Regions from separate parts of the Paenibacillus sp. FSL R7-0297 genome, predicted to be linked through region 2. Evidence: riboswitches for the same ligand, from Rfam matches in the RefSeq annotation. Region 2 holds a riboswitch; each other region holds the start of a gene.

Evidence for each region. A riboswitch is a leader RNA that binds a small molecule or an ion and turns the genes downstream of it on or off. The one in region 2 is predicted to bind cyclic di-AMP.
Region 1: linked by a shared signal. The riboswitch ahead of MKZ24_RS29125 (hypothetical protein) and the one ahead of MKZ24_RS04165 (C40 family peptidase) in region 2 are both predicted to bind cyclic di-AMP.
Region 3: linked by a shared signal. The riboswitch ahead of MKZ24_RS01785 (hypothetical protein) and the one ahead of MKZ24_RS04165 (C40 family peptidase) in region 2 are both predicted to bind cyclic di-AMP.
Region 4: linked by a shared signal. The riboswitch ahead of MKZ24_RS14075 (alpha/beta fold hydrolase) and the one ahead of MKZ24_RS04165 (C40 family peptidase) in region 2 are both predicted to bind cyclic di-AMP.

The regions. Positions count from the first base shown of each region.
Region 1 is NZ_JBBPAQ010000001.1:6,696,357-6,702,419, reverse strand. It holds gene MKZ24_RS29130 (methyl-accepting chemotaxis protein) at 1-1,088, shown strand, start outside; cyclic di-AMP (ydaO/yuaA leader) riboswitch at 1,347-1,535, shown strand; gene MKZ24_RS29125 (hypothetical protein) at 1,693-2,238, shown strand; gene MKZ24_RS29120 (flotillin family protein) at 2,261-3,682, shown strand; gene MKZ24_RS29115 (MATE family efflux transporter) at 3,862-5,247, shown strand; gene MKZ24_RS29110 (endo-1,4-beta-xylanase) at 5,879-6,063, shown strand, end outside.
Region 2 is NZ_JBBPAQ010000001.1:983,096-989,158, reverse strand. It holds gene MKZ24_RS04185 (4a-hydroxytetrahydrobiopterin dehydratase) at 93-368, shown strand; gene MKZ24_RS04180 (c-type cytochrome) at 474-830, opposite strand; gene MKZ24_RS04175 (GNAT family N-acetyltransferase) at 957-1,442, opposite strand; gene MKZ24_RS04170 (C40 family peptidase) at 1,691-2,182, opposite strand; cyclic di-AMP (ydaO/yuaA leader) riboswitch at 2,188-2,331, opposite strand; gene MKZ24_RS04165 (C40 family peptidase) at 2,719-3,147, opposite strand; cyclic di-AMP (ydaO/yuaA leader) riboswitch at 3,205-3,343, opposite strand; gene MKZ24_RS04160 (hypothetical protein) at 3,561-4,358, opposite strand; gene MKZ24_RS04155 (M1 family metallopeptidase) at 4,403-6,063, opposite strand, start outside.
Region 3 is NZ_JBBPAQ010000001.1:425,103-431,165, reverse strand. It holds gene MKZ24_RS01805 (tetratricopeptide repeat protein) at 1-837, shown strand, start outside; gene MKZ24_RS01800 (hypothetical protein) at 1,161-2,024, shown strand; gene MKZ24_RS01795 (hypothetical protein) at 2,282-2,479, shown strand; gene MKZ24_RS01790 (hypothetical protein) at 2,998-3,186, shown strand; gene MKZ24_RS01785 (hypothetical protein) at 3,689-4,132, opposite strand; cyclic di-AMP (ydaO/yuaA leader) riboswitch at 4,309-4,476, opposite strand; gene MKZ24_RS01780 (glutaredoxin family protein) at 5,176-5,418, opposite strand; gene ytxJ (bacillithiol system redox-active protein YtxJ) at 5,415-5,741, opposite strand; gene MKZ24_RS01770 (SDR family NAD(P)-dependent oxidoreductase) at 5,975-6,063, shown strand, end outside.
Region 4 is NZ_JBBPAQ010000001.1:3,221,763-3,227,825, forward strand. It holds gene MKZ24_RS14045 (Na+/H+ antiporter subunit A) at 1-628, shown strand, start outside; gene MKZ24_RS14050 (Na(+)/H(+) antiporter subunit C) at 616-948, shown strand; gene MKZ24_RS14055 (Na+/H+ antiporter subunit D) at 945-2,420, shown strand; gene MKZ24_RS14060 (Na+/H+ antiporter subunit E) at 2,426-2,908, shown strand; gene MKZ24_RS14065 (Na(+)/H(+) antiporter subunit F1) at 2,908-3,201, shown strand; gene mnhG (monovalent cation/H(+) antiporter subunit G) at 3,191-3,550, shown strand; cyclic di-AMP (ydaO/yuaA leader) riboswitch at 3,549-3,682, shown strand; gene MKZ24_RS14075 (alpha/beta fold hydrolase) at 3,671-4,489, shown strand; gene MKZ24_RS14080 (cation:proton antiporter) at 4,598-5,830, shown strand; gene MKZ24_RS14085 (arsinothricin resistance N-acetyltransferase ArsN1 family A) at 5,909-6,063, opposite strand, start outside.

The DNA of each region.
Region 1 (6,063 bases), 5.7 Mb from region 2:
CATGGGGCAAAAGCATCTCTGCCGGAGCTGTTCAAAGTCATAATACATTAGCCGTTCTTGAAAAAACGGACAGCTCCGGACAATCAGCCGGGACGCTAAAGACAGCTGGAGCAGCGGCTAATGCTACTGAGCCTCCAGAGAATACTGGCAGGACAGCTGCCGCTAACGACGCTTCAGCCACTGAATCCTATGGGATGCACGCCTATACCCTGGCCGGACAGATCCGCCGCGAAACTGACGAGATTCTTAAGGAAGAGGCCCAGCTGGTAGAGGAGTTTGCGGCTTTACGGGCGGGCAGCGGTGAGCTGATCAGCCAGATCTGCGGGACCCAGCAGCTTCTGGAGCATCTGAAGACCAACAGCGGACAGACCGAAGATCTCATCAATGAAATGTATGGCAGCCTCTCTTTTTCCTCCAATAAAATTGAATTCGCCAAAGAGGCCAATATCCAGATCTCGGCGGAAATGCAGAAGGCTTCGGCGGTATTTACTGAATTTGTCAGCTTGAATGAGGACCTGCGGGGGCATTTCCGGAGCATCGAGCAGCTGGCAAAGATCATTACGGATATTGCTGAGCAGACGAATCTGTTGTCGCTGAATGCAGCGATCGAGGCGGCGCGGGCCGGAGAGCACGGACGGGGCTTCTCGGTGGTTGCCACAGAAATCCGCAAGCTGGCCGACAGCACGCGCAGTCATGTGAAGGAGATCATGGGCTCCCTTTCGGGGATGACCCAGGTGATGGAGCAGCTTCACAGCAAGTCCGGTGACGGGACAACGGCGATGACAGAGACGAATGCGAAGATCAGCCAGTCCACGGTATACATGAACGAGATCGTGGAAGCGGAGGAAGAGGTATTCCAGCATCTGGAGAAGATTCAGGAATCGCAGGAGAGCAGCATGGAGGATGTGGAGCAGATCAATGGCGATCTGCTGCGTATTCTGGAGAAATCGGGACAGGATGCAGGGCAGTTCCAGAAGATGGTGCTTACCGTCCAGCAAAAAGCCGACCACTATCAGCAGCTGCTTAATCATTTGCATCAGATAGAGCAGCTGCAGCAGCTGGATGAAGCACAGAAGACTGGCGTATAAGCAGAAGCGAGTATCCGATAAAAAAGACTACACCCGGCAGAGGGAATGCAGGTGGTCAGCCTCTTTGCTATGTAACAGCACTGCTCCAGAGAAACGGAGCAAAAAGGAGTAAATCATCGGCCGCTTAAGAGCGAAAGCAAAGTATACGCCTTCATTCGTGCAGGAACGGCATTTTTGGCTTCTTTTGTCAACCGCAGCGTTTTACATTAAATGGCTGCAGGCGTAAGATTCAAATCAACAACCGAATGAAATTTAACTGTTCTCAAATGGCTGAATTCCAGTAATGGGAACGGGGGAACCAACGGTGATTACGGCTTAGGCTCAGATAGCGGCCGCACACCTGGGGTGAATCCTTGCTGCATGCTGTATAACGGTGCTCCGGCAAGGTAGGGCAATCTCGCTGCCCGAATCCGTCAGCTAACCCCGTAAGCCTCGAAGAGAGAGGATGAGCGCCATGATCGATTAACCGACCACGGAGAGCCCTGCTGCTGCTGTGGTCTTTTTGCTGTGCAGGCAGCAGGGGGAGACGGTCTGAATTAAGACGGATAATTCATATAACAACGGGAAAAGTTTATTTATATTGTGATCAGAACTGCCTAAGGAGGTGATCGTTATCTTAACTACATTTATCGTGTGCTTCTGGGTCGGACTGCTCCTGCTCCTCAGCGGCGGACTTCATGGGCATGGCCTGGCGGGTCATCTGCATGCGGGGGGCGGTGACGCCGGGGGGCCGGGCTTTGTGCCTATACTCCCGCTGATGGTGTTTGTCACAGTCTGGGGCGGCGCTGGTTATATGCTTAGCCGCTTCAGCGGAATGAGCGTGCTTGCAGTAGTGCTGATCTGCACCATGATAGCCTTGCTGACAGGGTGTCTGATGTATGCAGTGCTGGCCCGGGTGATGACCCGGTATGACAGCAGCATGAATGAATTGGATTATGAGCAGGCAGGGCAGCTTGGATACGTCAGTGTACCTGCAGCGGATGGGGCAGCCGGGGAAATGAAATATGTGCTGCACGGAACGATGCGCTCCATTGGAGTGCGGGCAGCAATCGGCCAGCAGCTCGTGAAGGGCGACAGGGTGATTATTTTGAAGGTGGATAAGGGAATGGCGGAAGTAACCCTCTTCGAGAGGGAATTCGGAGAATTATAAATGACGGGGAGTGTCGGACCAAATGGTTATTCTTTATTTAATCTCGGGCATTGTTGTTGTTATTCTGCTGGCTTTGTTCAGTATCGTGACCGCTTATAAAAAAGTCCCGCCCAATCAGGCGATGATTGTATACGGTCTCGGCGGTAAAAGAGTGGTGCAGGGCGGCGGGACGTTCGTCATCCCGGGCTTCCAGAACAATAAGACCATCTCGATGATGCTGATGAGCTTCGATGTCATTCCAGCGCAGGCGATGTTCTCCCGGCAGGGCATCAAGCTCAACCTGGAGGCGGTCGCCCAGATAAAAATCAAAAGCGATCCCACCGCTATTCTGACGGCCAGTGAGCAGTTCATCGACCGGCCCGAAGAAGACCGCGAGACAATTATCCTGCATTCGGTGGAGGGCCACCTGCGCGGCTTAATCGGGCAATTGACGGTGGAATCCATCCTCAAGACGCCTGATGAAATCAACAGCAAGATGAGGGAGACCTGCTCGGAGGACCTCGACAAGATGGGGCTTGAGGTCGTCAGCTTCACCATCAAAAAAATTACGGATGACAAAGGGTACATCGACAATATGGGGGTTCCGGAAATTGAGCGCATCCGCCGCGATGCCAGCATTGCCAAGGCGGAAGCGGAACGCGATATTCAGATCAAGCAGGCCGAGGCGGAGAAGGAATCCTCCATTGCCAAAGCCAATGCACATCAGGCCACCATTGAAGCGGGAACCGCCGCCCGCGCGAAGGAGTCCCTGTACGAGAAGGAACTGAACATTAAGCAGGCGGATTTCAAGCTGGAGACAGAAGTGAAGAAGGCTCAGGCGGATCTTGCGTATGAATTGCAGCAGAACAAAATTAAGCAATCGCTCGTTACCGAACAGGTCAAAATCACGCAGATGGAAGCGGAGGCCAACCGGACAGTCAGGGAAATCGAAGTCGAGCTGAGACAGCGGGAGCTGGAGGCAACGGTGATCAAGCCTGCCCAGGCGGAGAACCAGGCTACGATCATGAGAGCCGAAGCCGCCAAGCAGCGGCAGATTCTTGAGGCGGAAGCCGAGGCAGCGACAACCACCAAGCGCGGACTGGCCACGGCAGAAGCTGAGCTGGCGAAAGGGAGAGCGAATGCGGAGATTGTCCAGCTGGCCGGAGCGGCGGAAGCGGGAGCCCTGGAGAAGAAAGCCGAAGCGTACAAACAGTTCACACAAGCTGCGCTTACCGTGGAATTCCTGAAAATACTGCCGGAGCTGGCTGAGAAAATTGCTTCCCCGCTCGCCAAGGTGGATAAGATTACAGTGATTTCCCAGGATGGAGCTACCTCAGGCGTGAACAAAATTACCGGCGATATTGCCAAAATAATGGCCCAGGTTCCTGAGTTGACCCAGACGCTTACCGGTATGAATGTGACCGAAGCGCTCAGCGGACTGCTTGGCCGGGATAAAGAGCAGTAATTCATATACAGCAGCAATAAAGCCGCCGTTCTTTCGTTAATGGAGAATTGCGGATTTATTGCTTTTTTGTATTCCGGGTTTCTCTCACTGGTTACAGACGTGAAGTTAGATTTGTAGTAAACTGGAAGGAATGTACAGTCTGCCCGCAATTATTCTACAGAAAAGAATGTGATATGTTTATGCAGCTTCAGGCTCGACTGCCGGCCAAAAAATGGCTGGAGAAGTATCTTTCCGGGGAAGGGATGGATTACCGGCAAATTATAGCTTTATTTATTCCGATCCTGATTGACCAGGCTTTCATCATCGGGCTAAATCTGGTAAACACTGCGATGATCAGCTCATCCGGCATGGCGGCGGTCAGTGCGGTGAATATGGTAGATTCACTGAATATTTTCCTGATCAACGTGTTCGTTGCCATTGCTACCGGCGGGACAGTGGTCGTTGCGCAGTACAAAGGCAGCGGCAACGACCGGATGGTATCCCAGGCTACGGCGGGTTCGGTCACCTCGGTATCGCTGATCGCCGTGGGAATCGGAATTCTGCTTATGGGCTTCCACACGCCGATACTGAACCTGCTGTTCGGAACAGCTTCCGCCGATGTGCTGGATAATGCCCGGATCTACATGATCGGCAGCAGTATTTCTTATCTGGGGATCGCGGTGGTTCAGGCTGTGTGCGGTGCGCTGCGTGGCGTCGGCAGGACGCGGGCTTCGCTGATGCTGTCGCTGATCATGAATCTGTTATACGTACTCCTGAACGTAGTCTTCATTAACCTGCTGCATATGGGTGTGCTGGGGATGACACTGGCGGTCAACATCGCGCGGTATGCGGGCATGATCTTTGCCCTGGTGTACCTGTTCAAGATTGACACGGTACTGCGTGTGCGGGTCCGCGACCTGTTCCATGTTCCGCTCTCCATGCTGCGCAGAATTATGTTCATCGGTGTTCCATTTGCAGCAGAGCAGATGTTCTTCAATGGCGGCAAGCTGCTGACCCAGATATTTATTGTTAGTATGGGCACCTATGCTATTGCGACCAATGCTATTGCCGGCTCGCTGGCGATGGTGTTTCAGATTCCGGCCAGTGCGTTGTCGCTGACGATCGTAACGGTGGTCGGCCAAAGCATCGGACGGGGGGATGTGGCAGATGCCAGAAAATTCATCAAGTCCTTCCTCTGGATCGGTTCAGCCTCGTATGCCTTGGTCGCCCTGATCCTGATGCCGCTGTTCCATCCGCTAGTGTCGATCTTCTCTCCGCCTCCTGAGATCATTGACGACTTGTTTATAGTCCTGCTGGTGAATGCCATTGCCCAGATTCCGCTGTGGGCGGTCAGCTTCATTCTGCCGTCCGCGCTGCGGGCAGCGGGGGATTCCCGCTTCACCTCTATTACCTCCATGCTGTCGATGTGGCTGTTCCGGGTTATATTCGGTTACATACTCGGGATCGTCCTCGGCTACGGTGTGCTGGGGGTCTGGCTGGCGATGAACTGCGAGTGGGCGGTCCGCGGAGCTGTTTTTCTATGGCGCTTCAGAGGCGAGAAATGGTTTGCGCACAAGCTGATATGATAGCTGCTGGTGATAAGGCTGTCCCCTGGCGTATCTCCCATATATGAAACAGACAACAGAGCAGTGCTGCTCCCGGTACCAGGCAGCGCTGCTTTGTGTTTTTCGCATAGTGTACAGACTCCCTGCAGGTGGTGTAATGAAGGCTGCACGATACGATGCCGAGCTACGTTAGGCGGTCCAAGTGTTCTCCGGTAGGAGCGGCTTCTTCAGGCAAGCAAGTGGATAAACGTATCTTAATTCGTCAACTTCTAAGCAATGTGCTGAAGCAAGTGGAAAAACAGCATCTAACATGGTTGGTTTTCACTACTTTGAATGGTATGGAATGATTTAAGTGCTGTTTATCCAACTGCTGTTGATTAAGCAGAGGACATTCGCCTATCAGCAAGTGTAGTAAATCCAACTGCTATTAATCCGGTCTCTATAGCATCCGACTTATAACGTGATAGATCGGTCCTTCTTAGTTGTGACACTCCAGGAAATGAACTATAAAAAGCACGGTACAATCTTTAGTTTCGGGTAAGACGCGGTTTTGGCATTGTGCTACGATTTGGGTTGAGAAGGGGGCAGCTTTCATACAACTGTAAGCGCTTAACTCAAAAGAAATCCAAATTCATACAGAGGAGTGCAATGCATGAAGCGAATAATCAAGCAAGTCTCTCTCGTATTACTGGCGGCCGTCCTGCTTCTTCCGGCAGGCGGGTATATTCCCGCTGCTCAGGCAGCAGAGGCCCCGGCCATGGTTTATCACGAAACCTTTGGGGGCGGCATAGGCAAGGCTGTCCAATCCGGAGGCGCCAGCCTTAGTGCAGTCACGGG
Region 2 (6,063 bases):
GCACATCCCTTGGACTTTAAGAAGCTGAGGGATGTTTTATTTAAAAGACAGGACTGCTGTGATGTAGCTAATTAAGCAAGGGAGGAAACAAATTGCCATTTACAGAGGAAGAACTGCGGGAGCAGATCGGCAAGCTGGAAGGCTGGAAATTGGAAGAGGATATTATGGTACGCAAATATATGTTCAATGAATATATGAAGGGAATTGCCTTTGTAGATGAGGTTGCTGCGATCTCGGAAGCGTTCGACCATCACCCGCATATCACCATTGATTACAAGACCGTTATCGTGCGTCTGCCTGCAGATGTGCAGAAGCTGGATATCCGCCAGGCCAATGAAATTAACGAGGCTTTTGAGAAAAACCGTTAGAGGACAGGATCCTTATGGAAATGACAGTACTGCCTGATCCATAAAAATGCCCGTGCAAGGATACCAGGTATCTTTTGCAGCGGGCATTTTGCTTTGGGCATGTTATTATTTCTTCTCGGCCAGCCATAAAGCGACATTCGCAATTTCCTCAGGGGCTAGTTTGTCTTTGAAAGAAGGCATCTGCCCGCGTCCCTTGGTCACAATGCTGTAAATCTGCGCCGCGTCATGCTGAGCGCCCTCCTGCTGCAGGTTCGGCCCTACACCGCCCTGAAGCTGATCCCCGTGGCAGGTGATGCAGTTGGCTTTTACCAGGGCCTCCGCGCTGGCTGCGTCCAGCACAACCTCAGGCATTGTAGGCTTGTTCTCTTCAGCCACCTCGGCTTTGCCGGGCAGGGTAAACATTAAGACCACGGCAAAGGCACAGGCGGCAAAAAACAAACCGCTCATGATCCATTTCTGCATCTGCATCCGTCCCTTCATGTAAGCTGCTTCCTTCATTATACCGGATGGTGAAGCGTTATCATAGTATTTGTGTCAAAAAAATGAACGAAACTCCTGGGAAATTTGCATACATACAGAAGTGGAATGCTATTTCTCATAGACCATACAATAAAATGGTTTATCGCCAGATGGAGTTCTTCGTTCATAAGTATCCGTTATGGTAAATCCGCATTTCTGGTAAGCACGGATGGCCCGCTGATTCCAGGTCAGTACCTCCAAATCGATCTCCCGTTCCGGATAACGCAACAGAGCCGCCTGAACGATGGCCTTCATGAAGAGATGTCCCATGCCATGACCGCACAGATCGGGCCGCATGCCGATTCCGAGCCGGACTACACCCTCCATAGGGAACAGCTGGGCGAAGCCGCATAGGATTCCCTGTCCGTTCACGATGGAAACGTATTGTTCGCTGCGCAGCTGCGGATCACCGAATTCAACACCGAGCGCCTGCATCTGCTCCCAGGGCATCCAGCCGTAAATATTATACGGGGGCCTATAGTTCCACTCACAGATCTCAGCGCCATGCCGCGACTCCATAGCAACAACATAAAAAGATACCGGAGAACTTATCATAAGCGGAGGCCACCTTTCAAGGGAACATTACTTCATTCTATAAATATTATATACAAAATGAGCAGGATACGACGCAAAAACCTTGCAGATAGACCGGAACTTGACAAACGCCAAAAAATATTTTAGGAAAGGGCCGAATTGATGTTTTACAAATATAGAGCGGGGTAAGTAATTTTATAGACAAAAAAATAAGCCCTCCTCCAAGATTTCGGCAAAAATCCTGGAAAAGCGCTTATATTTAGGACAAATTATTGCACATCGTCATTGTCTTCGGAATCAGTAGCTACAGTCTTGTAAGCATCTGTACTCATAATCCGTTTGGCGCCAACGTAGCGGTTGACGTAGTAGCTGTCACTCAGCGAACTGATGGTTACACCACGCGAGGAAGAAGCATGTGCGAACTCACCGTCACCAACATAAATACCGACATGGGAAACGCCTTTGCCGCTTGTATTGAAGAATACAAGATCGCCCGGTCTCATCTCATCACGGGATATAGCAGTGCCCATCTGATATTGGGAGCCGGATTGGTGGGGCAGGTTAATTCCGATCTTATCAAAAACATACATTGTAAATCCGGAGCAATCAAAACCGTTCGTGGATACACCGCCGGATACGTATTTGGTCCCGATGGCTTTGTCGATAACTTTATCCATTTTGGAATCCGCGAAAGCGCTTCCTGCTCCAATGGTGAAGATGATGGAAAAGCTTAGTACTGCGGCTGCTAGCTTCTTCTTCAAAAGTAAATACCCCTTCCAAATGCCTACGAGGTTAGCTTAAGGGTTCGGTTGAAGGTCCCCTATGACCCCTCTTAGAATAGGAGGTCAATTCACCCAAAGTTGGTTCCCCCGTTTCCCTAAATCTTTAGGGAACTCGGCACGACTGTTGATTAGGATTAGCTGTTATTCAATACATGACAAAACCTTTGTTAAAAGCGATTCAATAATTACAAAAATGTTACTAAAAGCTCACTGCGATAATTGTAGCAAAGACTAGGGCGCTTGGCAATCACTTATAACATATTAATGCATTTTTTTTGCGTTTTTTAGAGTTATAGCTGCATAGAAAGACTCATATTTAACGCAGCGGGTGAGCTGTTGATGAATTTTCTTTGGATTTGGGATAAAAAGGTGTTTCAGGGCCTGCAGATGAGTGTAAAAGGTAGAATAAGGAAAAGGAAAAACCCGGAAATGATTACGGCAATAATCAAAACCGGGCTCGTATAAGTTACATTTAGATGTTAGAGGTACAAATATTCGAGGAAATGTTCAAGGGTTCAATCGTAAGCGACAGCTTGGTAGGCTGTTGTGCTCATTACTCTTTTAGCGCCAACGTAGCGGTTGGCCCAGTATGCCTGACTCAGCGAACTGATGGTTACACCACGCGAAGTGGAGGATTGTGCGAATTTTCCATTGCCAACATAAATACCGACATGGGAAACTCCGTTGCCCAGGGTATTGAAGAATACCAAATCACCGGAACGCAAATTACTCTTGGATACGGCTGTTCCAACGCTGTACTGTGCCTTAGAGGTGCGCGGCAAGGTCAGGCCGATACTCTTGAATACGTATTTGGTGAATCCGGAACAATCAAAGCCGCTGGTGCTGGTGCCCCCGGTTTTATATGACGTTCCAATGGTTTTTGAGATCACAGTATCCATTTTGGAATCTGCGAAAGCGCTGCCCGCTCCGAGTGTAAATACCATCACAAGACCTAGCGCTGCTGTGGTGCATTTCTTCTTAAAGTTCTGACTTCTCAAAAGATGTACTCCTTCCAAGGCCTGCGAGGTTAGCTTAAGGATTCGGTAGAAGGTTCCCCTATGACCCCTCTAAAGCGAGATCAATTCACCCAAAATATGGTTCCCCCACTCCCCGGTGCTGGGAATTCGGCGTTTTGTGCACCAGAATAGTGACATATCGACATAAGGTTAATGGCTTCGGTTACATAGCTGCATAATTCCATTTGAAAGATTACAAATTTGTTACTAGTAGTACAGGCATCATTGTACCAAAGGATTTACAGTTTTGCAAATGCACTTGTCGCAGCTGTAAACAAAAAAGAGTCATGCACCTCACCAGAGGGGCGATGACTCTTTTAGTATGCCGTTTTGGCGGCCGATTATTGTGGGAATGATTTACTGGACCAGAGATGATACTGCGCGGCTATGCCCCACATTTTGAATAGAGTGGATGGCAGAGGGGCAGCCTGGCGCAGGAGCAGGGCCGGGAGACCCGGAAAGAAGAGCGCTGCAGCGCCGCAGAGGATCAGCATCACCAGACTTCCTGCGCCCAAAATGACAGATATCCCGATGGAGTGCAGAAGGACTTTCAGACAGATCAGCAGCGAAGGGAGCATGCCCGTGCCTGCAGTATAACCAAACTGCATATACAGCAGCAGCTTGCGGATAAGGAAGAGGTAGATGAGCCAGCCCAGCACATAAGGCACGAGCGTCAGCAGCAGCGGATAATCGAGAATGCCGTTCAGAAGCAGACGGTACATCTTCGGCAGCAGCCAATAGAGCGGCAGAAGGACCAGCGCCCATTCAACGAGACTGAACAGCAGGACAGGCAGACCATAACGCTTCATCCCGGGAAAAAAGAACAGTCCGCGCTCCCCGGCGCGTTCCTGGTGAAGCTCATGCAGCAGGCCCGCCCGGATAAAGGGGGAGAGCAGCAGCCGCAACACAGTCAGTGCCAGGAGCAGCCATAGCCATTGCCGGACGTCCGGGTCCGTGTGCAATGCAGTCTGCCCTTCAATATAATACAGCAGCCTGCCTATGCTACTGCCGCCGGCGTTCGCATCCGGATAACGCAGCAGTACCGGAATGACGGCGCTTTTAATGAATTTGTACATGAAGTAGCCCCAGAACAGCCGGTAGATAAATAGCAGAATCAGGATATAAAATTGCTCTTTCATGCTGTGCCAACCGCGGGTTATCGAAATTTTCACAATCCTTCACCTCACCAGACAAGAGTTCCGAGCAGGGTTTCAAGCAGTGTCGTCGCACTGAGCGTCCAGCGGGAAAGAGTAGTGTGCTCAAGCTCCGCCATTCTGAAATTATTAAGATGCTTGCTCTCCAGCAGTATGGAATGTCCCGGATCAATCTCGGCGGAGACCAGAGGCGCTTTATACGATAATTCAAACGATGTTGCCTTCCCTTCGCCGTTCCAGTATTGCTGTACCGAGTACCCGTCCGAGAAAATGAATTTCACAGGGACATCCCCATAATGGCTGCCCTTGTTGCTTACCTCAACTACCGCATCATATTGGATGCCTGCTCCGCCACCGCCGCCCCGCTTGGCCGTGAGGCTGATGTCATCTACTGCAAAATCAGGGGCTCCGCCGCTGTAGACATACTGGTCAAAATAAGTCTGCCAGGATTGCTTGTTCACTTTCTCCACAATCTTCTGGAAGTCAGCGGTCGAGGGATGCTTGAAGCGGTATTTACGGGTATAGGCAGCGAGAATGGCATCCATGCTCTTGGCTCCTGCTAACCGTTCGATGTCACGGAGCACCAGCTTGCCCCGGATATAGACATTGCGCGTGTAGGCATCATCTCCGGTGTATTTCCACGTCTCCAGATTGAGCGGCTGCGAGGAGGAGACCAGACTGGACTGCAGCGGGAGGCTTGAGGCAACGCCATATTCCTGCTCCATCAGCCGATCTTCGGCATATGAGGTGAAGCTCTCATCCAGCCACGCCTCCTCGAATTCATTGCTGGCGACCATGCCATAGAAATACTGGTGACCGATCTCATGGATCACGGTCCGTTCAAGCGAGGTGCCGGGCGATGCCTCGGCAGCACCGAAGGCAGTGATCAGCGTCGGATATTCCATCCCCCCGGCCCCATTGCCAGATTCAGGCGGGACTACAATGGATAAGGTGGAGTATGGATACGGGCCGTACCATTTGCTGAAGGCGGTCAGGGCAGCCTCTGCGGCCTGGAAGTAGCGCTCCTGAAGATCCTTATGCAGCGGGTCCAGATAGAGCTTGATCTTTACTCCGGGCACCTGCGGCGCGGAGAAGGCCTTCTCGGCAACCACAAAATCCGGCGATGCCGCCCAGGCGAAGTCATGAACATCATCTGCGTAGAACTGATAGATTTTGCGGTCCTGTACCAGCCGCGCGTTCTTCACCGGAAATCCGGTGGCGGCAACCTTGTAATCAGACGGGACGGAGATGGTTACATTGTAAATACCGAAGTCACTGTAGAACTCAGATGTGCCATGGTACTGATGCAGGTTCCAGCCTTCCTCCTGTGCTCCTCTTGTGCCAGCAGGCTCGTAGACGCTGAGCTTGGGGAACCATTGGCCGGCCATGACGAAGTTGCCGGCGGTTCCCATACGGGCGAATATTTTCGGCAGCTTGACCTCAAACTGGAGTTTGAGTGTTACGCTCTCACCACCGTTTACCGGCTGGGGCAGGTGGACCTTAAGCAGGGTCTTGTCATTCACATTGCCGTCGTCAGGCTGTACATACTGGGTGCGCTGCATTAACGAAATCCCCTCGGAGGTCCGCAGATCCGTCAGCGTCAGGCTGCCGTATCCGCCCGCAGGCATAGAGTCGCCCCGGAGAGTTCCTCCGGATTCCTTCATAAAGGTTGTATTGCCGGAAGCGAATG
Region 3 (6,063 bases), 560 kb from region 2:
ACAAAGACTGAAGAAGCAAAAGAACATTTAATAGACATCTTTAAATCCTTTGATGAAAATCGTCAGCAGGTAAGTATATCCATTGTACTTGCGGCTTTTAATGAACTTAAAAAAACTGAGTTTAAAGAAGTTATTGACGAATATTTATTTAACGGAACTCTTTTTGAAGAAGCGATATCTATGTCTTCTATTTGGGGATTCACGCAACCGTATCAAGTTATCACTGAGATTGGCAAGACAATATCTTACCATGATCCGACAAGATTTATTAAGATTATGGAGATGATACCAGAACCTTCTGAAGAGTCATCTACTGATTATATGTTGTTTTTATCAGGCCAATTATACAAGGAGCTTGGCAAATGTTATAGGCAAGTCGAAGGTTTGAATTCTGAGAAAGGCCAAAGTGCGTTTGAATCATCAAAAATATTCTTTGAAAAAATGTTCAAAACAAATAGCTTTCAAAAGACCCAGATTTGCGAGTTGTACCAATTATTAGCGTTACCTTCACTTGCAATAAGTAAATTAGAAGAGGTACCAATTAAAGATAGAGACAATAGCTTTTGGCACCATCGATACTCTCTGTCATTATATGATCTATCTGATTTAGGTAATGCTCTATTAGAGATTAATACTGCAATTGATATAATTAAAAAATCTGAAGAACGGTTCAGAACTACTTTTCTTAATCACAAAGCTCAAGTATTAACTGCACTTGGTGATCAAACTAATGCACTAGCGATTTATCAAGAAGCGTTAAAATTCTGTACAAGTGATAAGTTTAGAAATTCAATTGAAACAGCTATAGGAAACTTATCTGGAACTCCAGAAAAATAATTAACTTCAACTTCTATGTAGATTGAACTTGAAAATATACAAAAAGGGAAAAGTGGTGTAAGGGGATTTTGGAACTGTAGGAGCGGAAGCGTCCGCCTTTGTCTGCGGATTTCCACCGCGAACAGCGGTACGAATAAAAGAAATCTGTAGATAACAGCGGCCGGAAGTCCAAACATTCTCTGGAGTCACGGCCCATCCCTAAATAGTGAAATCACAAGTTCAATCTATATAGTTGACTATTTTAACGAATTGACCAATTAGTGTTGAAATACAAAAAAATATATCGCAGTATGAGGAAATTATAGTTAAGGTCGGTGTATATAATGGAAATTAACCAAGAAATTGACTTGCATTCACCCTATGTCTATATAGACTGGAATGTAGTCAAGTATATAAAAAATCCGAGAGCAAACAAGCTAGCTTTAGATATGGAGTTCGGAGAGATTGTTCGTAAAATAAGTAAAAAAAAATATAGGCTCCCTTTTAGCCTCGCGCATATTAATGATAGAATAAACCGATTTAAACCTGAATATGAAATGGAAGTTCAAGGAGATTTGGAGTTTCTCGAGAAAATTACTGACGGTTGGGTGATTGGTTGGAGCGAAGAGTTAAGCCGCATAATACTTTCAAAGATATCACCAGTCAGATTATTTAAACAAGAAATACTTAAACAAGCAGATAACAATGAGAAGAACACTCTAAACCAATTACTCACTAATTTTTTTTCATCTGTAGATTCATACAAAAATCTACGTGATAGGGTAATGGAATTTGTTAAAGAAAGCACAGATCGGAATAATATGGAGTATAGTTACCTGCTTAAATATATGTCGCCTATTCTTGATTTATTAGATGTTTCTGATATAGAAAAATTGAAAGCAGGATGGAAGGATGCTGTTATTCAATGGTCTAAAATGAATTCAAAGGAACCGTTACCTATTGGATTGTTGCTCAGCAATGGCTACATGCTGCTAGACTTTCACCCTTTGTTTAAAGAAGGCATTACTGAAAAAAATACATTAGATAACATTCTTCGAGATGAGAATCATGCATTCTGGGGTATGGGTGCAGAATATTTTATTTCTGAAGATAAAAAAACATTGAAAAAAATTAAGTTCTTATATGATGCATTTGAAATTAAAACAAAGGTTTTATCTATGAGCCAATTCGTCGCAGTTTTTAGTTAGTGGATTGAAAATGAATTAAGATGTCTAACATATTGATTTAATGGTGTAAGATGCTTATTTTAAGCATAGAATAATGCCTTCTGAATAAATCTGATTTATACATGATAAAAACACGCCTTATCTGATTTCAAGTTGTCGATAGTCTGATTTGGGTATTAAAAAAGCATCCTTTTCGGCGTCTTTTTGTCCGATCTATAATGGCTGCTCACAGTCCAAAGATAAACAAAGTACTACTTACCTTTTGGGGAGTGTTTAGAATGGATAAAAAGAAACAGGAATTCGTGATGATGGTATTCTCGGGTCTGATGCTCATTATGCTAAGTCTGATAACCCCGTCTAACGGATCTGAAGTGCGTATATATTTTAAGGGATTCATGACAGGGGGCGGGATCATCGTATTGGCGCTGGCCGTCTCGATGTTCCTTAAGAATAAGGGATTTAAGAGCATGAAATAATTTGTGGATATAGGCAAGGCTGCTTGCTTTCGCTCAGGAGCTGATCTCGTCGCTGGGCGGAATCCTCAAGCTGAATGTAACGATTATGGTCTCCGGTCAGGCCGGAGCACTCAGCCAAGTGCCCGAACTGCTGGAGCAGGCAAGGCAGGCGATGCGGTACCGGAATCTATCCGAGGCGCATCAGGTCTCGTTTGTTTTTCTATGAAGCTTGTTTCCCAAAACTCCGTCATAGCCCGGTCTCCTTTAATTTCACTAAATAGTTATTACAGACATATTATATCCACGATAAAACTGATTTGCAATGTTATTGTTAATCCTCGTATCTAAACAGATAGACTTATGTGAAGCGGGGGATAGGATGTTATTAATTAGTTGCATGTAAGTGATTTAGCGAATCAACCGGATTGGGCTTATGAATAATGCTGTTCTATAGAGTGATCACAACCCCCCCCAAACTGGTTAAAACCCCGCAGATAGTGTACCTTAGTAATATTAGTAATTAGGAGTGGTGATTTTTCGTGAAAAAAAGTAGACAAACCCCCGTGCTGGTCGCGGTCTCCATCCTGCTGATCATTATCAGCAGTCTGATCCCGTCGGACAAATCAACCTGGCTGGGAGCACTGCAGACCATCTTGCTGGGCGTCGGGCTGCTCGGATGCTGCATGGCTTTTTGGCGGTTCGCTAAGGGCGGCAAGGGCAAGCGCTGATTTCTGGAATGGAGCAGACAGCATAGGCAAGAACAGGGTATGGGTTGGTTAGTGAATTCAATACAAGTGTTAGTGTTTTAAGCGCTGGCACGAGAGCAAATAGAGAGCCGTGGCGGAAGCTGCGGCTTTTCGTTATTGTCAGGCAAATGTACATTGCCAAAGGCGTGCATGTGTATAAGTTGGGAGCTTCAGTGAGCGTAACCTGGAGCCTTAAGGGAATGAGAACTTATTAGCTTGCCGTCAGCGGAATTCTCCCATACGTAGTGCTACGCGGACTGAGAGGACCTTATTTTGTGAAAAAGCCTGCTTTTTTGCTCGTTGCGGACTCAGGAGCGCTTATATTGTTCGATGGAGCTCAAAATGAGGCGAAACGGGTTAGTTAAGGTCCTCTGAGTCCGCATGGATCGCTGAATGGCCTGACCGGACGAAATAACGGATCTACAGTCCGCATAGATCGCAGCAGCCTGCCTGAGTCTATTGGTGCAGGCCCCAGCAGCTTTCCCTATCCCGCCGACGGACGCGGGACAGCTGGCCGCGCAGCAGCCATATGTTCGCGAATCTCTCTGAGCTGCGCTTTCAGCTCAGGAACGCTTCGCTGCAGGATGAGGCTGATCTCGGGCAGCGGCAGCTGGATGCCGTACCATAAGGCGCTGGCAATCTGATCCTCCCAGGTGAGCAAGGCAGAAGAGCAGCGGCCGCGGTCTTGAGCAACCAGCGAGCATTGCCGGATGCATTCCCTGTAGGCGGCAAGGGAGAAGTCCGATTGGATGCTACCCTTTAGCCAAGGCTCAAAGAGTGCCGCGAATGTGGCAGTTGTGGCTTGATCGGCGCGGGTGCCCTTCTCCAGCAGAAGACAGCTAAGTGCATATACGGTTCCGCTGTATTGCTCAATATAGCCGGTGAATCCGGCAGCGGCAGCTGCCTTGGTCGATAATGGGTCTGGCATGTGGACACGTTCCTTCCTGAATGTGGGCGATTTTATTGTTTGGATATATAGCTGATTGGTTTGCCGAAATGCTGATCCGCCGGAATAAGTGCGCAAAAAACCGCAGACAGAGGAGGACCTCTGCTGCGGTTTTGTTACAGGCGTAAGAAGCCTGGGGCAAAATCGTGGCGGATCAAGATCTCTCTCTTTACGCTTACGGGGTTAGCTGTCGGATTCGGACGGTGAGAGTCGCCCTACCTTTTGAGACTGCGCAATTGAAGTCTCCTTCGGATTCACCCCAAGTAGGCCTGCGGCCTGATGGTTCCCCCGTTTTCCGCTTGGCGGAAATTCAGCGTGCATTCACATTATCGCTGTTAACTTTCAACACGAATCATACCCTTTTAGGATTGTCTTTGTAAAAATGGAAAAGAGTGCTTCTGCGCCGGATTTGCAATAAATTGCTGCTTCGCAAGGAATATTGGAGACTAAAACCATATATGTGGCCGGTTATCATCCGTTTATCTCGCTCAATCGCCGTTTTTTATTTTTGGGAGGCAGTGGCAGGGGAACTCCGGAAATATTAATGCGTTAGACGGAAATACCGTCGATAATGGATTTTTGAAAAATGGTGTATTAGTGAGTAATCGGGAGATAACGGGAGATAAATGTTATTGTATGCGTTACCCGTCAGGCAAATAGATTCGTGATTGTGTTATTAGGGTAATTATGGCGGTTTACAAATTGTCCCTGAATTAGAGTCTGATTTTACGAAAATGCTTCCGTTCTAGCCCTGCAAACGATACATCCCGGAGGGCCTAATTCCCGCTTTCCGAATGCTTGACTTGGACCATACTCCAGGGATTATCATTTGATTCTGTAAGGGCAGACTGTCAATAAAGAGGCGCTGGATCTGCTGGAACCGTCATCGGTGGATGCCTTCGCCCGGCGGTGTGGAAACGGAGTGAAGCTATGACGGAGTTTTTTCCCGGCAGAATAATTTTGAACCCTAAAAAGGTGCCGGCCCTGCTGGGAGGGCGGCACCCTTTTGCATACGGGTAAGCTTATTAACGACCAGCTGCTTCAATAAGCTCCTGAAGCTCAGGAAGATTGAAGCCCTTGACAGCCCGGTCTCCGGATACGGTGACTGGAACACCCATGAAGCCCAGCTTCTCGACTTCTTCCTGATAGACAGTACTGGTCATCACATCTCTGACTTCGAAGGGAATGCCCTTGCTCTCAAGCAGCTGCTTCACCTGATTGCAGTCGCTGCAGCCGGATGTGGAATAGATGATTACGTTCTGGCTCATTGCTCCACAGCTTCCTTGATGGCGCCACGGGTGATTTTCCAGTGGGAAGTGTTCCAGCGGACCTCACCATCCTCCAGCAGGAAAATCTGCGGCGATTCATGCTTAATCCCGAAATCCTCGGCAATCTGATTGGAAACCGGACGGTCTTCGATAACATGTACAATGGCGGCAGGCGTGTCGGAATTCTGTGTATAGGCCTGGAACTCCTCATTTGCTTTGGCGCTGATCGGGCAGGTGGTGCTGTGCTTGAAGAGCAATTTTTTGCCGGGTTGCCCTACGTATTGTTGCAGTTCATCCAGTGTATGGATTTGTTGAATAGACATCAGAGGATCACCTTTCTGGAATAGAATTTTGAAAGCATCTTGTCAACAATTGTGTTGTTAACAACTATTATTCTTGATTGTAACATAGTTCAAAATTAAAGCAAAAGAATGTTCAGCAGGCTTATCCCCCCCTCCCTTGGGGGATGTTGTTAAAGGCTAAATGCCATGCTAATGTGTGAGAGATGCAGTAACGCTCTGCGCATAAATAAGCAGGTATGAGGGGTGTGCAATTCATGAAAAGGGTCGCTTTTGTTACCGGTGCTGACCGCGGGCTCGGGTTTTACATGGTACGCTTTCTTCTGGAGAATAAGTACACAGTTTT
Region 4 (6,063 bases), 2.2 Mb from region 2:
CCTGAAAGAAAGCTACAACCTGGCTGGCGGCAAGAATGTTGTCAACGTCATCCTGGTAGATTTCCGCGGGTTTGATACCTTGTTTGAAATCATGGTGCTTGGCATCGCCTCACTGGCCATTTATGGTCTGATTCATTTGAGAATGGAGGAGGAGTTGCCGCCGCTCCAGCCCGCCAAGAAGGGGACGTTACCGCTGCGCAGCAATGACGTGATTCTGCAGACGATGTCTAAGGGGATTGTCCTCATTATTCTGATATTCTCCCTGTATTTGTTCTTTGCCGGACATAATCATCCGGGTGGAGGTTTTATTGGGGCATTGATGACTTCTGCTGCGCTGATCCTCATTTCAATCGCATTTGGAATGGATCAGGTACGCAAGGTGCTCCCTGTGAATTACCGGCTGCTTACAGCTTCCGGACTCCTGCTGGCGATTCTAACAGCGTCAGGCTCATTCCTGTTTGATGCTCCTTTTCTAAGTCATGCTTTCGGCCATTTTCATCTGCCTGTGCTTGGTGATACGGAGCTGGCGACTGCCGTCCTGTTTGACCTTGGCGTATACCTGGCTGTAGTCGGCGTGACGATGAACATCATTTTATCGATCGGAGGGGAAAAGAAATGGAACTCCTAATGGCGGTGGCGGTCGGCATTCTCTTCACGATCGGTGTATACCTGATTCTGTCCAAAAGCCTGCTGCGCATTGTGCTGGGAACCTCCCTGCTGACGCATGGTGTCCATCTGCTGCTGCTCACAATGGCCGGGCTCAAAAAGGGTGCAGCCCCTGTACTGGGCAAAGCGGATACTTATGTTGATCCGCTGCCGCAGGCACTGATTCTAACCTCCATAGTAATCAGCTTTGGGGTTACCGCCTTCTACTTCGTACTCGCGTATCGGTCTTATCAGACGCTGGGTACTGATGAAATGGACAGCATTAAGGAGGACAACGAATGAGCAATCTATTGGTACTTCCGATTCTCATTCCGCTGACTACGGCTGTCATCCTGATTTTTTTCAAAGAGAAGATCCGGCTTCAGCGCGTGATTAGTGCGCTCAGCGGTTTGCTGAACATTCTGGTTGCGGCGCTGCTGGTTTCACGTGTCCACTCTGAGGGCATACAGACCCTGCAGATGGGGGGCTGGGCTCCTCCGTATGGCATTGTATTTGTAGGTGATATGTTTGCAGTACTGCTGGTTATGATGGCTTCGATCGTCAGTTTTGCGATTCTGTTGTATTCTTTCGGCAGCATTGGAGAGAAGCGGGAGCGGTTCTATTACTATACGTTCTTTCAGTTTTTGCTGGTCGGGGTATACGGCTCGTTTCTTACCGGGGATATTTTCAACCTGTTTGTCTTCTTTGAGGTTATGCTGATTTCTTCCTATGCGCTCATCTCACTCGGAGGGACCAAACTTCAGCTAAGAGAAACGTCGAAATATCTGCTCATTAATATCGTATCCTCGACACTGTTTGTAGCAGCGGTAGCTTATCTCTATGCAGCAGTAGGAACACTCAACATGGCACACCTGTCCCAGCGTATCGCTGAAGCGGGACAAGGCGGTGTGCTTAATGTGATTGCTGTTTTGTTCCTGATTGTATTTTCCCTAAAGGCAGGGCTGTTCCTGTTCTTCTGGCTTCCAGGGTCATACAGTGCGCCTCCGCCGGCTGTCAGAGCATTATTCGGTGCTCTACTGACCAAAGTTGGACTCTATGCAATCATCCGCACCTTCACGCTGCTGTTTGTTAACGATCCCGGCTTCACCCATGCCTGGATCGCCTGGATGGCTGCTGCTACCATGATCCTCGGTAGCCTGGGGGCAGTCGCGTATAAGGATATCCCGCGGATTCTGAATTATAACGTCATTATCAGCGTTGGGTTTGTAGCCTTTGGACTTGCTGTTGGGACAGCAGATTCATTGAATGGGGCGGTCTTCTATCTGCTGCACGATATGCTGGCCAAGGGACTCATGTTTATTCTAGGCGGGATAATTATATCCGCAGCTGGAACTGACCGGCTAGGCAGTATGGGCGGGATGATTAAAAAGTATCCGTTCATCGGCTGGATGTTCTTTACTCTTGCGCTTGCCCTGACAGGTATTCCGCCGCTGAGCGGGTTTGCCGGCAAAATCCTGATCATCCGCGGAGCTCTGGCTGAGGGAATGCTGACGTTGTCCTTAATTGGACTAGGATCGAGCTTACTGGTGCTGTATTCCCTGATGAAGGTGTTCAGGCTGGCATTCTGGGGAAATGAACCTGTGAAAGAGCTGCCTAAAGTGAGCTTGAAGGCTGCATCGGCTGTTGCCGCCGGACTCCTGCTGCTTGTGATTGCAATGGGGGTTGGTGCCGAGTCCGTGTATACTTATGTATCGCAGGCTGGAGAGGTATTGGCTTCACCTGCGCTATACATTGAAGCCATAATGAAGGAGTAGAGAAGATGGCCCTACAATTCCTGTTAAATCTGTTGATTGCCTTTCTGTGGATGGCGATAAATAACAATGGCTCTGGTTCAAGCTTCATCGTAGGCTATGTGCTCGGTATTATATTATTGCTGATTTTGACGAAATCCCTGGCCCGGACCCGGCCATTCTATCTCATACGTATATGGGCTATACTGAAGCTTCTGCTGATCTTTGCCCGTGAACTTACGGTCTCGAATTTCGTGGTCATCGGCCATATCATCCGTCCGAAGCTGGCTATACGTCCCGGCATCTTTGCTTATGAGACTGCCTTGACCTCGGCTTGGGAGGTTACGCTGTTATCGTGCCTGATCTGTCTGACACCGGGAACCCTGACCCTTGATGTTTCGAAGGATGGCAAGACGCTGTACATTCATGCTATTGATATTAAAGATGCAGAGCTGTTGGTCACGCAGATTAGAGGCACTTTCGAACAGGCAATTATGGAGGTGACCCGGTAATGATCCAAGTTATACTAACTGTGGCCATGATCATTCTGGCGCTGGCGATGCTGGCATGCCTGTTCCGTCTCCTGAAAGGGCCAACCCGTTCAGACAGGGTTACCGCACTCGATACGATAGGCATTCATATACTCGCTATGATCACCGTTTTCTGTATGCTGCTGGATACCCAGGATTTTCTAGAAGTCATTCTGGTTATCGGTATTCTTACGTTTATTGGAACAACGGCACTGGCCAGATATATTGAACGGGGAGCCGTTATAGAAGATGGAGGGAACCCGAATGACAGGTGAACTGATTAGCTCCATTATTGTGGTAATTGGTGCAGTCTTCTGCGGTTTAAGTGCCTTCGGCTTAGTCCGGCTGCCTGATGTGTACCTGCGTTCACATGCGGCTACCAAAAGTGCAACCTTCGGGGTACTGTGCTTGCTGACAGGAGGCTTCCTGTACTTTTGGTTTAAAGACGGAACGGTTAATGTCAAGCTGCTGCTGGCGATTGTTTTTGTATTCATCACTTCACCGGTGGCAGGCCATTTAAATGGCCGGGCAGCCTACCGTTCCGGAGTCCCCTTGTGGAAGGGGAGCATACAGGATGATCTGAAGGTCCTGGGGGAAGAAAGTCAGGAAACGTCTGCAAAATAATACTTAATCGCTGAATTCCTTATAGGAAGCGGGGGAACCAGGTTATATGGGGTGAATCTCGGATAAACGAGTAGGGCTACTTTCAGGGCCCGAATCCGGCAGCTAACCCCGCAAGCGTTCATGAGAGGATGCATTGGTTATGCCGCAACGTCGCTGTATTACGAGATGTCGGGCAGCGGTCTGCCCATTGTTTTTATTCATGATTATTCGACCTCCCATCATCTGTTTGACCCGCAAGCGGATTATTTCAGCAAGCGTGCGAAAGTGGTCGTATTCGATTTAAGAGGGAACGGACAATCGGGGAAAATGGATGTGGAGATTAGCCGGATCGTAGACACACAATGTGAAGATTTGAAGCTGTTGTTGGACGCTTTGGCTGTAGAGAGGGCTGTTATCGTAGCTTGTTCCAGTGGTGCTGTGCTCGCCCAGAAATTCGCCTATCTGTACCCTGAGCGGGTGATTAATATGGTATTGGTGGACAGCTATTTCCAGGGAGAATACACAGCTAGAGGCGGGAAAGTGAAAGGAATCTTCGAGGTCTGCGCATGGGCCGCCCATTATCTTCCTGCCGAAATGTTTATCCGTTCTTTACGCATCACCTACAATAAATGGCTCTCAGCTTATCATATTCTCAGGAAAGAGCTTGTGCATGAACGGACCACTGAATTAATTATGCAGCGGCTGGCACTTAGACAAACGGACAGCTACGGATTCGCGTTACGGCTGCAGGTTCCTGTTCTTGTTGTATCCGGGAATCAGAATGAATGGGCATTGGAGCAGGTGAAAAGAACAGCCGGCAAGTATCCGTCTGCCCGCCTGGCGATCCTTGAAGACGCCATGTACCCGAGTCACCTGTGTCAACCCCAGCTCTTCAACCGTATATTGCTGGATTATCTTAGGGAACAGCATAGTTTTCAGCGGGCGGCGGCCGGCAAGTAGGAGGGAGATAGATGATTATTGCCAGCTGATTTGCTAATAATAGAATAGATGTGGATACTGATTCGCTGAAGAAATCTTTCCTCTAAAAAACAATATATGGGGTGTTATATGAATCAGTTTGATGATGTATTTATTCAGATATTAATTCTGCTTGCCATATCCATGGGAGTCATTGCAGTTGCCAAAAAAATGAATCAGCCCTATTCCATCGCGCTTGTAGTGGTGGGGCTGCTGCTGGGGTTTGTGCATATTCCTATTTTGGTGGAAGCAGAGGCTTTCATCACCCAGTCGCATGTCTTTCAGGCGATCATCATCTCATTATTCTTACCGATTCTCTTGGGGGATGCCACCTTAAAGCTTCCTTTCTCCCATCTTCGGGAGCAACATAAGCCGGTGCTGGCTTTGGCTTTTGGAGGAACCTTGTTGTCATTTCTCATCATCGGCTTGGCTGTGTATTGGGGGCTGGGCCTTCCGCTTATTGTTTCCTTCACCTTTGCTGCGCTGATGAGTGCGACAGACCCCATTAGTGTGATTTCGATTTTTAAATCTTTGGGTGTCCCGAAGAATATTGTTACTATTATAGAAGGAGAATCTCTTTTTAATGATGGGATTGCTGTAGTGCTGTTTCAAATCTCTTCGGTGTACCTGCTGTCTTATATGGAAATGGGCTGGGTAGGGGTTGGCAGCGGAATTCTGCTGTTCCTAAAATTTTCTTTAGGCGGTATCCTTATCGGAGCGATAATGGGATATTTGTTCTCGCAATTAATTCGTCTTTATGATGATTTCCCGTTGGAGATCGGATTCTCCATGCTGCTGTTTTTTGGAAGCTATTTTATCGCGGAGCACTTTCATGTATCCGGAGTTATTGCTGTCGCGGTAAGCGGGCTGATCTTTGGAAATTACGGTTCGCGGATAGGTATGTCAGAGACCACGAAGGTAAATATCAATTCATTTTGGGATGTCATCACCCTGGTGGCTAACTCATTGATCTTCCTGATGATTGGACTTGAGATTAGAAATATTGATTTTACCGATAAATGGCTGCTTATTGTCGCTTCGATTCTTATCGTACTGGCAGGACGGACCATTGCGTTGTATGCCAGTCTCAGGTTTCTGAAGAATTTTCCGGCCTCCTGGAAGATTGTTTTGAATTGGGGCGGATTAAAGGGAAGTCTCTCCATTGCACTCGCATTGAGTCTGCCGGCATCATTTGAAGGCAGGGAGAATATCCTGGTCTTAACCTTCAGTATTGTCTTGTTCTCCCTGCTGGTTCAAGGGTTGACCATCAAGCCGCTGGTAAAGAAACTGGATTTGACCCAGGATAATGTAATGGAGAAGTGAAAAATGCTCATATCTATTATGTTTCTGCCATTGGCGTGATCGATAAGTTGGTTATTAAACACCGGGAGAACGGTACAATTAAAGCAGTTTCTCCATAATCATCACGTCAATAAACTCTCCATTCAGAATCCCCTGCTTCTCAAATACACCAACCTGCCGATAACCCGTTTTCTTGTATAGCCCTTGACCGCTTTGGTTGAACGGAAAAGTAAAGAGAACAATTTTATAAAAGC